Regions from separate parts of the Paraburkholderia sp. 35.1 genome, predicted to be linked through region 2. Evidence: riboswitches for the same ligand, from Rfam matches in the RefSeq annotation. Region 2 holds a riboswitch; each other region holds the start of a gene.
What was found. Region 2 has a riboswitch for cobalamin ahead of cobA (uroporphyrinogen-III C-methyltransferase). Riboswitches for the same ligand answer to the same signal wherever they lie in the genome.
Positions count from the first base shown of each region.

Region 1: another riboswitch for cobalamin. It lies ahead of OKW27_RS32665 (TonB-dependent receptor domain-containing protein); the one in region 2 lies ahead of cobA (uroporphyrinogen-III C-methyltransferase).
Region 3: another riboswitch for cobalamin. It lies ahead of OKW27_RS06985 (CbtB domain-containing protein); the one in region 2 lies ahead of cobA (uroporphyrinogen-III C-methyltransferase).

Region 1 is NZ_JBNDMJ010000003.1:2,706,843-2,711,579, forward strand. It holds gene OKW27_RS32645 (EVE domain-containing protein) at 76-534, opposite strand; RNA gene ssrS (6S RNA) at 676-857, opposite strand; gene OKW27_RS32655 (cell division protein ZapA) at 924-1,238, opposite strand; gene OKW27_RS32660 (ATPase) at 1,235-1,594, opposite strand; cobalamin riboswitch at 1,815-2,079, shown strand; gene OKW27_RS32665 (TonB-dependent receptor domain-containing protein) at 2,170-4,116, shown strand; gene OKW27_RS32670 (FecCD family ABC transporter permease) at 4,156-4,737, shown strand, end outside.
Region 2 is NZ_JBNDMJ010000002.1:1,963,401-1,968,137, reverse strand. It holds gene OKW27_RS14990 (cobyrinate a,c-diamide synthase) at 1-438, opposite strand, end outside; gene cobO (cob(I)yrinic acid a,c-diamide adenosyltransferase) at 442-1,044, opposite strand; gene OKW27_RS14980 (cobalamin biosynthesis protein) at 1,041-1,475, opposite strand; partial or broken gene cobA (uroporphyrinogen-III C-methyltransferase) at 1,551-2,288, opposite strand; cobalamin riboswitch at 2,484-2,743, opposite strand; cobalamin riboswitch at 2,824-3,101, shown strand; gene cobW (cobalamin biosynthesis protein CobW) at 3,304-4,395, shown strand; gene cobN (cobaltochelatase subunit CobN) at 4,410-4,737, shown strand, end outside.
Region 3 is NZ_JBNDMJ010000002.1:244,097-248,833, reverse strand. It holds gene OKW27_RS07000 (ATPase domain-containing protein) at 1-829, opposite strand, end outside; gene OKW27_RS06995 (hypothetical protein) at 1,027-1,467, shown strand; gene OKW27_RS06990 (histidine phosphatase family protein) at 1,495-2,115, opposite strand; cobalamin riboswitch at 2,196-2,341, shown strand; gene OKW27_RS06985 (CbtB domain-containing protein) at 2,382-2,603, shown strand; gene OKW27_RS06980 (CbtA family protein) at 2,615-3,355, shown strand; rRNA gene OKW27_RS06975 (16S ribosomal RNA) at 3,956-4,737, shown strand, end outside.

The sequences.
Region 1 (4,737 bases), on a different contig from region 2:
ATTAGTGCTTCGCCGCCGCATCGGAAACGATGACCTGGATGCGATCACGACACGTGCCGCGTCGCGCGTTCGCCCTTAAACCAGCTGTTTAATGATGAAGCGCCATTCGGCTTCGGTCACCGGCGTGATCGACAGGCGGTTGCCTTTGGCGAGCACGCGCATGTCCTGCAATTCGGCATGCTCGCGCAGCGCGGCAAGCGGAATCAGCCCGATTTTCTTCTTGAACACGACGTCGACGAGCATCCAGCGCGGCGTTTCCGGCGACGATTTCGCGTCGTAGTACGGACTCTTTTTATCGAACTGCGTAGGGTCCGGATACGCGCTCGACGAGACCTCCGCGATGCCCGCGATGCCGGGCTCCGGACAGCTCGAATGATAGAAGAGCACGCCGTCGCCGACCTGCATCACGTCGCGCATGAAGTTGCGCGCCTGATAGTTGCGTACGCCGGTCCACGGCAAGGTGCGATGAGGTGCGTTGGCGAGGTCGTCGATGCTTGCTTCGTCCGGTTCGGACTTCATCAGCCAGTAGCGCATGAATCGGAGTGAGCGTGTGAGATTGAACGAAGCGCAACAACAGCAGGCGCGTACGGAAAAGCCCCTGAAAAAGGCGCTCAAACGAAAAAACGACGACCAAAGAAAAACGGCATCGAACCGAAGTCCGATGCCGTTCCAGATAAGGTCCCCGCCTTAGCCGCTAGGCCGGCATCCTGAACCGAGGGTTCAGAATTGGTCGCAGTTAGCAACACTTCGGGTACATCAGACTGAGTGACGCGCACACCCGTGCTACAAATTTCCGCAACCGTGCACATGGCATTGGTTCAAGGAATGTATGACCTTGGCGAACCAGGCAGGGAAGCTAAACCGATGAAGCTACAACCCAAACCGTTCAACACGTGACCGATTCGAAACCGGCCCACTACTGCTTACTGCAAGCTGTACTGCTCGATCACAGTACCTAGCTGTTCGTTCATTTGCTGCATTGTACGCCGGATTTCTTCAGCGGGAAATGCTTCTCCGTGTCGCACGCTGCTTTGCAGCTTAAGCAGTTCCGATGCCAGCGACAGCGCAGCCATCACCGCGATGCGATCGGTGCCGCGCACGTTGCTGCCGCTGCGGATTTTCTTCATCTCGGCGTCGACGCGCGCGACCGCCTCGAGCAGCGCGCCTTCCGTTTCCGGCGAGCAGGCGAGACGATAGGGTACTTCGAGAATCGATACTTCGATCTGCTTGGTGGTCATGCGCTTTCTCCGTGTCGGCTCACGTCGCTTTCCGCTTCCTCGTGTCCGGGCTGGGCGGACTCGAGCAGATCGAGCTGGTTATCCGGTTCGCTGCTCGCGCGTGCGCGCGGCAATTTTTCGAGAATGGCATTCAGGCGCACCTGAGCGTCGTCGATCTTGGCGGACAGCGCGTCGCGTTCCGCCTGCAGTGCGTCGCGCTCTTCGCGCAATTGCGCGAGTTCCGCATGCGTGGCTTGCACTTCGGCACGCGTTTGCGCGAGCTGCTCTTCGAGCGCGAGCCGCGCTTCGTTGTGGCGCTGGCTGATCGCAATCAGCTTGCCGATGTTCTGGGAGAGTGATTCGAGTTCGGTGAGCATGTGCTGCGTCCTCTAAAGACATCGCATTTTAGCGCGGAATATTACAGGTTCCGACAATTGTCTCGTTTCGAGACGTAACAGCATCGCTACGTGCAGGTTCGTTGCGTGTCGTGTCGTCGACCATAAGGTAAAAAACCGGTAATCCATCGGACAATAACCTGCATTCAACAGAACCGATTGCGCTCCGGTTGACCTTTCTTGACGCCCCGCGAGGCCGCTCGTAAACTTCCCGCACTCTGGTGCCCGCGCGCGCTTCTCGGCGCGCGCAGTTAAACGGGAAGCAGGACGCGCGCGGTGCCAAAACCGGATGCGCGAACCTGCGCTGCCCCCGCAACGGTAAGCGACCGCATGTGATGTGCTCATGCAGGTCGGTCCTGGTCGCAAGGTTGGAAGTTCAACGTGCGAGTGTGCCACTGCGCGTCACGCGTGGGAAGGCGGGATCGATGTGTCGTAGCCCGGATACCGGCCAGAAAAGAGGGACGTCCCCCGCGAAAACGTTGAACAAGGGGACGCCTCGTGACGCGTCGGCCTGCGGGGAAGCAGGCCGCGCACGCTATCCACAGGAATGTCATCCCATGCTGTCCCCCATCGCCCGCGCAACGCTGCTCGCGTTCGCGAGCCTGCCGCTCGTCGTGCATGCGCAAAGCGCCGAGCCTGCATCCGCGTCCGCGACGCCGTATTCGTCTTCATCGTCCGCCACGGATGCTACCGCCGCAAACGCTGCAATCGCTGCCAATGCCGCCTCCGCCGATGCATCGGGCAACGTGCTGTCGCCGATCGTCGTGACCGCGCAACGCGGACCGCAAGCGTTGCGTGATGCGATTCCGCAGACCACGCAGTTCGATCAGCAAGACATCGCCGACACGACCGCGACCGATCTGCCCGGCCTGTTGCAACTCGCGCCAGGCGCGCAAATCTCGCGCACGGGTGGCCCCGGTTCGACCGCGAGCCTCTTTCTGCGCGGCGCATCGTCAACGCAATCGCTGCTGCTGATCGACGGCGTGCGCGTCGATTCGGTGAGTCTCGGCTCAGCTCAACTCGCACAGATTCCGCTCGATCAGGTCGATCACGTCGAAGTGGTGAACGGCAACGTGTCGGCGTTGTATGGCTCGGGCGCGATCGGTGGCGTCGTGCAGGTGTTCACGAAAGACGGCGGCGATCATCCGCCGCGTTTCAATTTTTCGGTCGGCTACGGCAGCTATCGCACGCAGACGCAAACAGCCGGCGTGAACGGCGCGCTCGATCAGGACGGCCGCACGACTTTCAATATTTCGCTCGCGCGCACGAAGGACGACGGCTTTTCGTCGCTCGATCCGCTCGAGGCGCCGAACGCGAATCCGAACGCAAACGGCAATCTGAACGAGAGCATCAGCGCGTCGCTGCGTCACAAGTTCACCGACAGGTGGGACGCGGGCGTCAGCTACTTCCAGTCGAACAACGACAACAGCTACGACAATGCGTACGGCGAGCCCACCGATCTGAACAATCTCTATAGCAAGGTGCGTCAGGTGTCGGTATTCGCGAACGGCAAGCTGACCGACTGGTGGACCACCCACGTCACGCTCGCCGAGGGCGACGACCGCAGCGTGTCGAACACCAATGGCATCTACAACGGCCGCTTCGATACCGACAATCGCCAGTACACGTGGCAGAACGATTTCGCGCTCGCCGCGAACCAGAAGCTGCAACTCGGCTACGAGCATCTCGACCAGACGCTCGACTCCGACACGTTCGCCGCGCCCGACCGTCGCGTCGATTCGGTCTTCGCGGGCTACAGCGCGCGCTTCGGCCGCAACCAGATTCAGGCCAACGTGCGACGCGACCAGTACTCCGATTTCGGTGGGGCGAACAGTTACTATCTCGGCTACGGATTCGACATCACGTCGCGCTGGAAGGTAACCGCAAGCTATTCGGATGCGTTCCGCGCGCCGAGCTTCGACGATCTGTACTATCCGATCAGCGGCAACCCGTCGATCCAACCCGAGCGCAGTCATTCGGTCGAAGCCGGTTTGCAGTACGCGACCGATGCGCTCGGCGTGATGCGACTGAACGCATTCCAGACGCGCTATACGAATCTGATCGACTACGTGCAGACGATCCCCGGCATCTACCTCGCGGAGAACGTCGGCCGTGCGAAGGTGCAGGGACTCGAGGGATCGTGGAGCGGTCATGTCGGCAAGACCGACGTGCGCGCAACGGTGACGCTGCAGAACCCGGTCGATCTCGACAACGGTACCGACCTCGTGCGGCGCGCGCGTCGGTTCGGGTCGTTCGCGGTGAACCGCAGCATCGGTGGCTGGCGGGTTGGCGGCGAGTGGATCGTCAGCGGTCCGCGCACCGATAGCACCGGCAACCTCGGCGGTTATGGCATCGTGAATCTGTCGGCGCGCTACAACGTCACCAAAGCTTGGTACGTCAGTGCGCAAATCGACAATCTGTTCAACAAGGATTATGAAACGGCCTACTCGTATAACTCGCCGCGACGCGGTGCGTATCTCACGCTCGGCTGGCAGCAGCAGTGACGCGCGCGCCGGGGTGGCCGCATGCGTGAGCGCACGCGGATGAGTCGCGCGTCCGCTTCGCTGCGTGCCGCGATGGCGACGCCGCGCCCGATGAACGCGAAACGCGCGGCCGCGATCTGGCTCGGCCTCGCGTTCGCCGCCATCGCGGTGCTCGGCGCCTCGCTGGTGCTTGGCAGCGTGCCGCTCGCGCCGTCGCGCGTGCTTGCGGCGCTCGTGCCGACGCACACGTTCGGCGGCACGGGCAGCGACGATCTCGCCGGCGAAATCGTGCGTACGTTGCGTTTGCCGCGCGCGCTCGCGGGCTTCGCGTGCGGCGCGTTGCTCGCGCTCGCCGGCGCGCTGCTGCAGGTGCTGCTGCGCAATCCGCTGGCCGAGCCATACGTGCTCGGCGTGTCGGGCGGCGCGGCGACGTTCGCGCTCGTTGCGATGATTGCGGGCGGCGCATGGTGGCTCGTCGATGCGAGCGCATTCGCGGGTGCGTTCGTGTCGATCCTGCTGGTGCTCGGCCTCGCGCGTCGCGAGCTATGGCGCGGCGAGCCGCAGGACACGTCGCCCCGTTTGCTATTGACCGGCGCGGTGATCGCGGCCGGGTGGGGCGCGCTGATCACGCTGCTGCTCAAT
Region 2 (4,737 bases):
CACGCCGAACGTGGTCGCCAGATCGGCGCTGCTCGGCGTGCCGTCGAACAGGCCCATCACGCCTTCGATCAGGATCAGATCGGCTTCTTGCGCCGCCCGCGCGAGCAGGTTGCGGCATGCGCTTTCGCCGACCATCCACAGATCGAGCGACAGCACCGGCGCGCCGCTCGCGCGCGCGAGGATCATCGGATCGAGAAAATCCGGCCCGGTCTTGAACACGCGCACGCGACGTCCGAGCCGCCGGTGATAGCGCGCGAGACCGGCAGTGATCGTGGTTTTGCCTTGTCCCGACGCGGGCGCGCTGATGAACAGCGCGGGGCACGCCCCGAAGGAAGTCCCCTGGGGGGACGCCCCGAAGGAAGTCCCCTGGGGGGACGCCCCGAAGGAAGTCCCCTTGGGGGGCGCCCCGGACGAAGCCCCGTTGGGAAACGCCGACATCGCTCAGAACTCCACGCCGCGCTGCGCCTTCACACCTTGCTCGCGATACGGATGCTTGATCGCGCGCATTTCGGTGACGAGGTCGGCAGCTTCGATCAGCGCGTCCGGCGCATGGCGTCCGGTCACGACGACATGCAACATCTGCGCACGCGCGTTGATCACCGCGAGCACTTCGTCGAGCGGCAGGTATTCGTACTTCAGCACGGTGTTCAGCTCGTCGAGGATCACCATCTGGTAGTCGCCGCTTTCGATCATCCGCCGCGCTTCGTTCCAGCCTTTGCGCGCTGTCGCCATGTCGGCCTCGCGGTTCTGCGTGTTCCACGTGTAGCCGTCGCCCATCGTGACGAAATCGCATTGCGCGATCGCGCCGAGGAAATCGCGCTCCGACGTATGCAGCGCGCCCTTGATGAACTGCACGACGCCGAGCCGCATGCCGTGGCCGAGCACCCGCACGGCCATGCCGAACGCGGCCGTGCTCTTGCCCTTGCCGGTGCCGGTGTTGACGATCAGCAGGCCTTTTTCGACGGTCGCGCCGGCCTGCTTCTTTTCGTGGCCTTCGCGGCGGCGTTCGGTCATGCGTTGATGCGATTCCGGATCGGTTTTCATCGAGGGTCCTGGTTTTGAGAGGCGGGATGGGATGGGGGCGCGTCGCTAAGGGCAGCGTCGTTCGCCGCTGCGATCGCCACCGTGATGCCGGCGTGCGCGGTCTTGCGTACGATCAGACGCGCGTTTTGCGCGGTTGTGGTGGAGTCCGGCGCCGTTGCCGCCAGCAGCGCGCACGGCTCGCACACACCATCGACGCCGAGATGCGCGTGTGCCGCCGCCGACGGCGACGCGACCGGTACCGCGGCGATCTGCTCGCGGCTGAACAGTTGCAGCGGCAGCTGATGACGTGAGCAGAATTCGAGCAGACCGGCTTCGTTGGCTTTGGTGTCGATCGTCGCGATCGCGCGGATCTGCTCGAAGGCATTCGATCCGAGCGCTGCGCGGACGGCGGCTTCGATCTCAGCGGCTTTGCTGTGCAAGCGGCAACCGATGCCGACGCTCAGCGTTTTGATCGCGCGTGCGAGTCCGTGTCGTGTCGCGCTCGCTGCCAGTTCGTGAGCAACGCCGGCGTCGCGTTTGGCCGCATCACGCGCCAGTGCGAGCGACGCCACAGCGCCGATCACGACGATCGCCGGCGAGCCGAGCCCCGCGCGCGCCACCGCCTCGGCGAACTCGCGAAGCGGCGCGAGCACATGACGCTGCTCAGGCCGCGTCGCCGACTCGATCGCCGCGCACGGCGTGTCGGCGGACATGCCGGCAGCGAGCAATGCGCGGGCGATCTCGCCGAGCCGGCGCATGCCCATGTAGATCACCAGCGTCATGCGCGTCGCGGCGAGCGCGGCCCAGTCCGGTTCGCCACTGCCGGCGCCGTGGCCGGTGACGAACACGACGCCCTGCGCGTGATCACGATGCGTGACCGCGATACCGAGCGCCGCGGGCGCCGCGATGCCGGCCGTGATGCCGTTGATCACGTCGACTTCGATACCCGCGGCCTGTAGCGCCTGCAACTCTTCGCCGCCGCGGCCGAACACGAACGGATCACCGCCCTTGAGCCGCGCGACGCTGCGCCCCGCGCGCAGATGCCCGAGCATTTGCGCGACGATGTCGGCTTGCGGCGTCGACGGATGGCCGCCGCGTTTGCCGACGTACAGGACTTGCGCGTCGGTGCGCGCGAACTGCAGCACGTCGGGATTCACCAGATCGTCGACGAGCACGACATCGGCCTGCGCGAGCGCACGGGTGGCCTTCAGCGTGATCAGTTCGACGTCGCCGGGACCGGCGCCGATCAGCCAGGCGCGCGTCATCGCGGCGTGCATGGCGCGCGCCATGCGGTGATGGAAGAAGAGACGCGGCGTGCGACAGCGCGCGCGGCGGTGAATATAGTGGTCATGCGCAACTGCGAATCCGGGCACGCGCGATGCCGCGCTGCTACGCCTTCACATCCGTTCCCCGCGGATTCCGGCGGCCGGCGGCGCCGCGTGACGCACGGATGCAATGCGGCACCGCCTCCGCGTCTGGCCGGTATCCGGGCTGGCGGCCTCATGCGCTTCGCCTTCCCGTCCCGGTTTGTGGATTCGCGGGACAGTGGCATCAAAAAACGCATGCGCGGCACGTCGGAATCGAAGGCGAATCGAATCGCGCGCCGCAGGTCGCTTACCGTTGCGGGGACAGCACAGGTTGAACGCGCGAGGCGCTGCCTGTTTCCCGTTTAACTGCACACGCGAGCGCATGTGCGGGCACCAAACGCGCGCATACGATAGCACATGGCGCCTTGCCGGATAAGCCTCGGCGGCGCTTTCCGGCTCGGTGCGTTGCTTGACTGCGCAAGGCCGCGGGCCTACACTCGCACGCACTTTGGGTGCTCGCGTGCGCGCTCGTGCGCATGCAGTTAAACGGGAAACAGGGAGCCACCTGCTCTGGAGCGGCTAACCTGTGCTGTCCCCGCAACGGTAAGCGAAAAGCGGTTCCGGCTTGATAGCCGGGCACCGCAGTGCCGGCTTCGATGTCCTCGCGCAAGCTCGCGTGGACATTTCACCACTGGACGAGAAACCACTCGGCCGGGAAGGGGAAGCGGCGCTTTCGCCAGCCCGGATACCGGCCCAACGAAGCAGAACGACCGCCGCGGGGATGCGGCGGCGCGTTCATGACCTCAGTTCCGCTTTCTGTATTTCCGTTGTCGCGGCAATGCCGTCGTTCGTCCCCGTGTCTGGTAATCGCCGGTACTGCTGCGCGTGCTTCATTCGCTCCATTCGCCAGCCGACGCGGACCCACGCGCGGACTTTCCGGCATACCGATCAACGCCAAGGGATGGACCTCACGATGCAAACTCAATTGCGCAAGATCCCCGTCACGATCGTCACGGGCTTTCTCGGCAGCGGCAAAACCACGCTGCTGCGGCACATTCTTCAGCATGCGGGCGGCAAGCGCATCGCGGTGATCGTCAACGAGTTCGGCGAGCTCGGCATCGACGGCGAAATCCTCAGGGGCTGCGGCATCGGTTGCGATGAAAACGGCGTCGAGACTGAAGGACAATTGTATGAACTCGCGAACGGTTGTTTGTGCTGCACCGTGCAGGAAGAATTTTTCCCGGTGATGGAAAAGCTCGCGGAGCGCCGCGACGAACTCGATCACGTGCTGATCGAAACGTCGGGGCTCGCCTTGCCGAAGCCGCTTGTGCAGGCGTTCAACTGGCCGCAGATCCGCAACGGCTTCACGGTCGACGCGGTGGTGACGGTGGTGGACGGCCCGGCCGCCGCGAGCGGCCAGTTCGCCGATAACCCGCTCGCCGTCGATGCGCAGCGCAAGGCCGATCCGAATCTCGATCACGAGTCGCCGCTGCATGAGCTGTTCGAAGACCAGTTGTCGGCGGCCGACCTGGTGATTCTGAACAAGACCGATCTGATCGACGACGCGCGGCAGCACGAGGTCGAAGCCGCGATCCGCGCGGAGATTGCGCCGCAGGTGAAGATCGTGCGCGCGCAGCAGGGGCGGCTCGACCTGCATACGCTGCTGGGCCTCGAAGCGGCGTCGGAAGAGACGATCCACCTGCGTCATGACCACCACGGTTCCGCCGACGACCCCGATCATCACCACGATGAATTCGATTCGGTCGTCGTGCAGGCATCGGTACCGTCGCGCGACGCGGCGCTCGCCGCCTTGCAGGCGCTCGTCGAAACCCACACGATTTACCGTGTCAAAGGCTTCGCGGCACTGCAGGGCGCGGCTATGCGTCTCGTGATCCAGGGCGTGGGCCGGCGCTTCGAGAGCTACTTCGACCGGCGCTGGCAAGCGGGTGAAAATGGCGACGGCGCGTTGAGCCGCTTCGTGCTGATCGGCGCAGACCTCGACCAACACGCGCTGCAACAGGCGTTCGACGCGGCGCTCGGCGCGACGTCGAACGCGACGGCATAAACGGGCGCACCAGCATGCATCTGCTGCGCACGACGCCGGGCGGCTTCGTCGACGATACGCAGGGCGTGATCCGCATCGATCAGCAGCCCGCCGAGATCGTCGTGCTCAGTTCCGCCGACACCACGCTGTCGCTGCTCGCGAGCGTAGTGCCGCGTCTCGGCGACGGCTTTCCGAGCGTGCGGCTCGCGAACGTCACGTATCTGCGTCAGCCTGCCTCGGTCGATTTCTATCTGGACGACGTGTTGCAGCATGCGCGCGTGGTCGTCGTCGATCATCTCGGCGGCGAAACGTATTGGCCGTACGGCATCGAGCAGGTGGTCGCGCTCGCGCAGCGCAAACAGC
Region 3 (4,737 bases), 1.7 Mb from region 2:
TGATCAGCGAATTGGTGCCGGGGACGAGGCCACCGCCGAGCAGCGCGTCGAGGCCGGGCGTGCCGGTGCTCATCGGGCTCGTGCCGAATTCGCTGCGATGCTCGGCGGCGACCAGACGCGGATAGACGCGCAGACCGCCGGTGTTGAGCGTGAAGTCGTGATAGCCCTCGCGGAACTTGATGCCGCGCATCTTCGCGATGCGCAGACGGCGGCGATTGCCGCCGTAATCATGAGCGACGTTTTCGAGGCTGATCACGCCGTGCACGATGCTGTGAAGCTGAATGCCGGAGGTGCTGGCCGACGTGTCGTCGAGCAGCAGCACCGTGCATTCGCGCGTCGAGAAATGGTGCTTGAGCGCGAGAATCTGCCGACGGTAGCGCAATGGGTTCTCCGCCAGCAGACGCAGTTCGGACAGGCTGTCCAGGACGACGCGCGCCGGCTTCAGTTCGTCGACGTGCTCGATTACGTTGCGCACGCTTTCGCCGAGTTCGACTTCGGCCGGGTGCAGCACGGTCTGTTCGTATTGCGGTTCGAGCCCTTCTTCGGGCAGTTGCTCCAGTATCGTGAAACGGCTCAGATCCCAGCCATGGCTCGCGCCGATCGCGAGCAGTTCAGCACGGGTTTCGGACAGCGCGATATAAAGGCCGGTCTGCCCTTCGTGCAGGCCCTCGAGTAAGAATTGCAACGCGAGGGTGGTCTTACCCGTGCCTGGCACACCCTCCACGAGGTACATGCGGTTCGGCGTAAGACCACCGCCGAGGATGTCGTCGATGCCTTCGATGCCCGACGATATGCGGGCGGGGGTAGGGGCGGCGGTAGTGGTCGACATGATGGTTGAAATGACGGCGGCAGTGGCTTTGATCGAAACGGGCGCGATGTCGCGGCCGGTATGGCGCTATGCAATTTGTGTGCCGTCGTGCATTGCCTGCGTGCTCGGGCCTCGCGCGCATGGGCATGAAGCGTGCTATTAAAGGTGGCTCGCTGCGAGTTTTTCTTCAGCAGCACTTTGGAAGCTTCACGCACACCATGAAAACCTATCGACTTTCGGCTATCGCGCTTACCGCGGCATCGCTCGTTGCGCTGCTGCCGGTCAGTGCATCCGCCGACGATAGCCCCAGACCTTGCGGTGCGCTCAAACGGATCGTGGCCGCGGCGCCGGACGGCTTCGCCTCGCTGACACCCGACGACGGCAAAGGCGTTGCGCAACCTTATGGCGATGACGCGCAATGTTCGGCCGCGCATCGAAGTTTCCAGTGCACGTGGACGCCGCATCAGGCGGCGGGCTCGAACGCGGATGCATTGGAAGCGGTCGCGGCAGATGTCGCGTCGTGCCTGCCCGATGCAACGCACGATCAGAATTCGCCGGGACGTCAGCACTTTTATCTCGGCGCGAAGGATCGACGCACCGAAATCACGCTGACGCCCGAGGGGTCCAACCGGTTGCGGCTCGTGGTGTCGGGCAGGTAAGCGGCGGTGCCGTTCAGGCGCTGGCGTTCAGGCGGTGGCGGCCGGGCGCCACGACCAGCCGCGTCGCGAGTGGCGTAATTCGACGACCGACAGCGGCGCGATCTCGATGCGACAGAACACGGTTGGCGATGCGCCGAGGGCGTGCACGATTGCCGCTCGCAGTAGAGTCGCGTGGGTGATGGCGACGATGGTTCGACCTTGCGCAGAGGCCGCGAAGCTTGCTTCGTTGACGGCATTGCATGAACGCACGTCTGCCTGCTGCGCGTCGAGCCACTCTCCAACCCGCTGCACGAGTTGACCGAACGATTCGCCGCCGGGCGGCGCGGTGTCGGGCTCGCGTGTCCAGGCGGCGAGTTCGCGGGGCGTTGCGTCGGCAATGGCCGCGAGGCGCTGGCCGCGCCATTTGCCATAGTCGATATCCACCAATGCGTCGGCAGGCGTGGCGCTCAGACCGAGCGCGGCGGCCGTTTCGCGCGCGCTGGCGGCGGGGCTGGTGAACACCGCGCCGTGGGCGGGAAGCGCGAGACGCGGTCGCGCCGCTACGGCTTCGGCGCGACCGCGCGCGTCGAGCGGATCGTCGTCAGGGAAGCGGCCCGCGCGCTGCGCGGCCGTTGCCGCGTGGCTCACCAGTAATAGTCGCGTATCCATTCTTTGCGTTGGCGCCTCATTCGTACTTGCCTGCGTGGTTTCATCGCCTCGCGGCGCGCGTTGCGAGGTAGCCCTCGCCGTCACGGAAGCCGCAGTTTAGCGCGTAGAATACTGACACTGCGAAGCACGGAAGCCGGTGAGAGCCCGGCGCGGTCGCGCCACTGTAATCGGCATTGCAATCCACAAGAGCCGAAAGCCAGACCCGAGCTTCGCACCATTCCTCTGCAATCGACTTTCGGGGCGCGTCACCCCAGGAGATGTCCATCATGACCGAAGCTGTTCTTGATCGCGCCGCGCAACCGGCAGCCCAGCCCACTCCCATTCCTTTACGCGAACTGCTGCCATGGGTCGTGTTCGGCGGCTTGCTGCTGTTGCTCGCGCTTTACTTCGTTGGTGCGGAACAGGGCGCGACGTCGCTCGTGCCCGGCATGTACATGCATGAGTTCGTGCACGACGGCCGCCATCTGCTCGGCTTTCCCTGCCACTAACGGAGTTCGACATGGTAGGTAAATTGTTGGTGCGCGGGATGCTCGCGGGCATCGTCGCGGGCTCGCTCACGTTCGCGTTCGCGCGAATCGTCGGCGAACCACAGGTCGATCAGGCCATTTCATTCGAAGAAAAAGCGGCCGCCGCGCGCGGCGAGGCGCCCGAGCCCGAAATCGTGAGCCGTCAGACGCAGGCTGGCCTCGGCCTGCTGACTGGCGTGGTCACGTATGGCGCGGCATTTGGCGGCCTGTTCTCGCTGGTGTTTGCGTATGCGTATGGACGCGCGGGGACGTTGAGCGTGCGCGCGCTGTCCGCGTGGCTCGCGCTTGGCGCGTTCATCACGCTCGTGATCGTGCCGAATATCAAGTATCCGGCCAATCCGCCGTCGGTCGGTGATCCGGAGACGATCGGCACGCGCACGGGCCTGTTCTTTCTGATGATCGCGATTTCGCTCGCGACGATGGTGTTTTCGCTGAAGGTGCGGCGTCGCGCGGCGGCGAAGCTGGGTGCGTGGAACGGTTCGATCGTCGCGGGGCTCGTGTTCGTCGTGGTCATCGCGGCCGTGCAACTGTCGATGCCGGTCATCAATGAAGTGCCGGCCGCGTTCCCGGCTGTGCTGCTGTGGAAGTTCCGCGTCGCGGCGATCGGCATGCAGGTGGTCATGTGGACGACGATCGGGCTGCTGTTTGGCGCGATGGTCGAGCGCAGCGCTTTTATGCGTACGAATGCGCGGGTGACGATGAAGTCCGCCTGATGGTGACGGTGACACGCGGCCGCGCAAGCGGCCATTCTCGCGCGCAACGCGCGAGAATGGTTTTGCATCAAGTACTTGGCGCAGTTGTGGAGTGGTTATCCACAGCCTTGCGAACATTTTCTGTGGAAAAGCTGCTTAACGGCTTTTCGCAACTCCACTCATCTCTCCCTTTCGCCGCGGCGCTCCGGAGAATTCAATTGGAAGCCTAACTAATTCAGGTTGCACGCGGCACTGCTCAATTTTTAAGCTCTTCAACTTTTTAAAATAAATTGTGAGAAGGGTATTGACGTGTTGTCGACCGCTCTCCATAATCTCGTTTCTCTGCTGCAGACGCAGCGACGCAAACGAAGCAGTGCCGGGTAGTGGTGGTTCAGGCGCGGCGGGTTTGGCGGACCGATCTTTAAAAACTAACAGTCGATAAGTGTGGGCGCTTGATGCGGAATGCGGCGGCGGATTCTCCGGAGTCTGCTGTCAGGCAGAAGTATCAGAAGCCTCACACAGTATTAGAGGAAGGTTTGTCTGTCGAAAGACGGATCAATCATCGTCAGTACGTTGAGTGAGCGACCGGGTTCGAGAGAGCCCGAACACAGTAACAGGTTTGAACTGAAGAGTTTGATCCTGGCTCAGATTGAACGCTGGCGGCATGCCTTACACATGCAAGTCGAACGGCAGCACGGACTTCGGTCTGGTGGCGAGTGGCGAACGGGTGAGTAATACATCGGAACGTGTCCTGGAGTGGGGGATAGCCCGGCGAAAGCCGGATTAATACCGCATACGCTCGGGAGAGGAAAGCGGGGGATCTTTCGGGACCTCGCGCTCAAGGGGCGGCCGATGGCAGATTAGGTAGTTGGTGGGGTAAAGGCCTACCAAGCCGACGATCTGTAGCTGGTCTGAGAGGACGACCAGCCACACTGGGACTGAGACACGGCCCAGACTCCTACGGGAGGCAGCAGTGGGGAATTTTGGACAATGGGCGCAAGCCTGATCCAGCAATGCCGCGTGTGTGAAGAAGGCCTTCGGGTTGTAAAGCACTTTTGTCCGGAAAGAAAACCTTGTGGCTAATATCCGTGAGGGATGACGGTACCGGAAGAATAAGCACCGGCTAACTACGTGCCAGCAGCCGCGGTAATACGTAGGGTGCGAGCGTTAATCGGAATTACTGGGCGTAAAGCGTGCGCAGGCGGTGCTGTAAGACCGATGTGAAATCCCCGGGCTTAACCTGGGAACTGCATTGGTGACTGCAGCGCTGGAGTATGGCAGAGGGGGGTGGAATTCCACGTGTAGCAGTGAAATGCGTAGAGATGTGGAGGAACACCGATGGCGAAGGCAGCCCCCTGGGCCAATACTGACGCTCATGCACGAAAGCGTGGGGAGCAAACAGG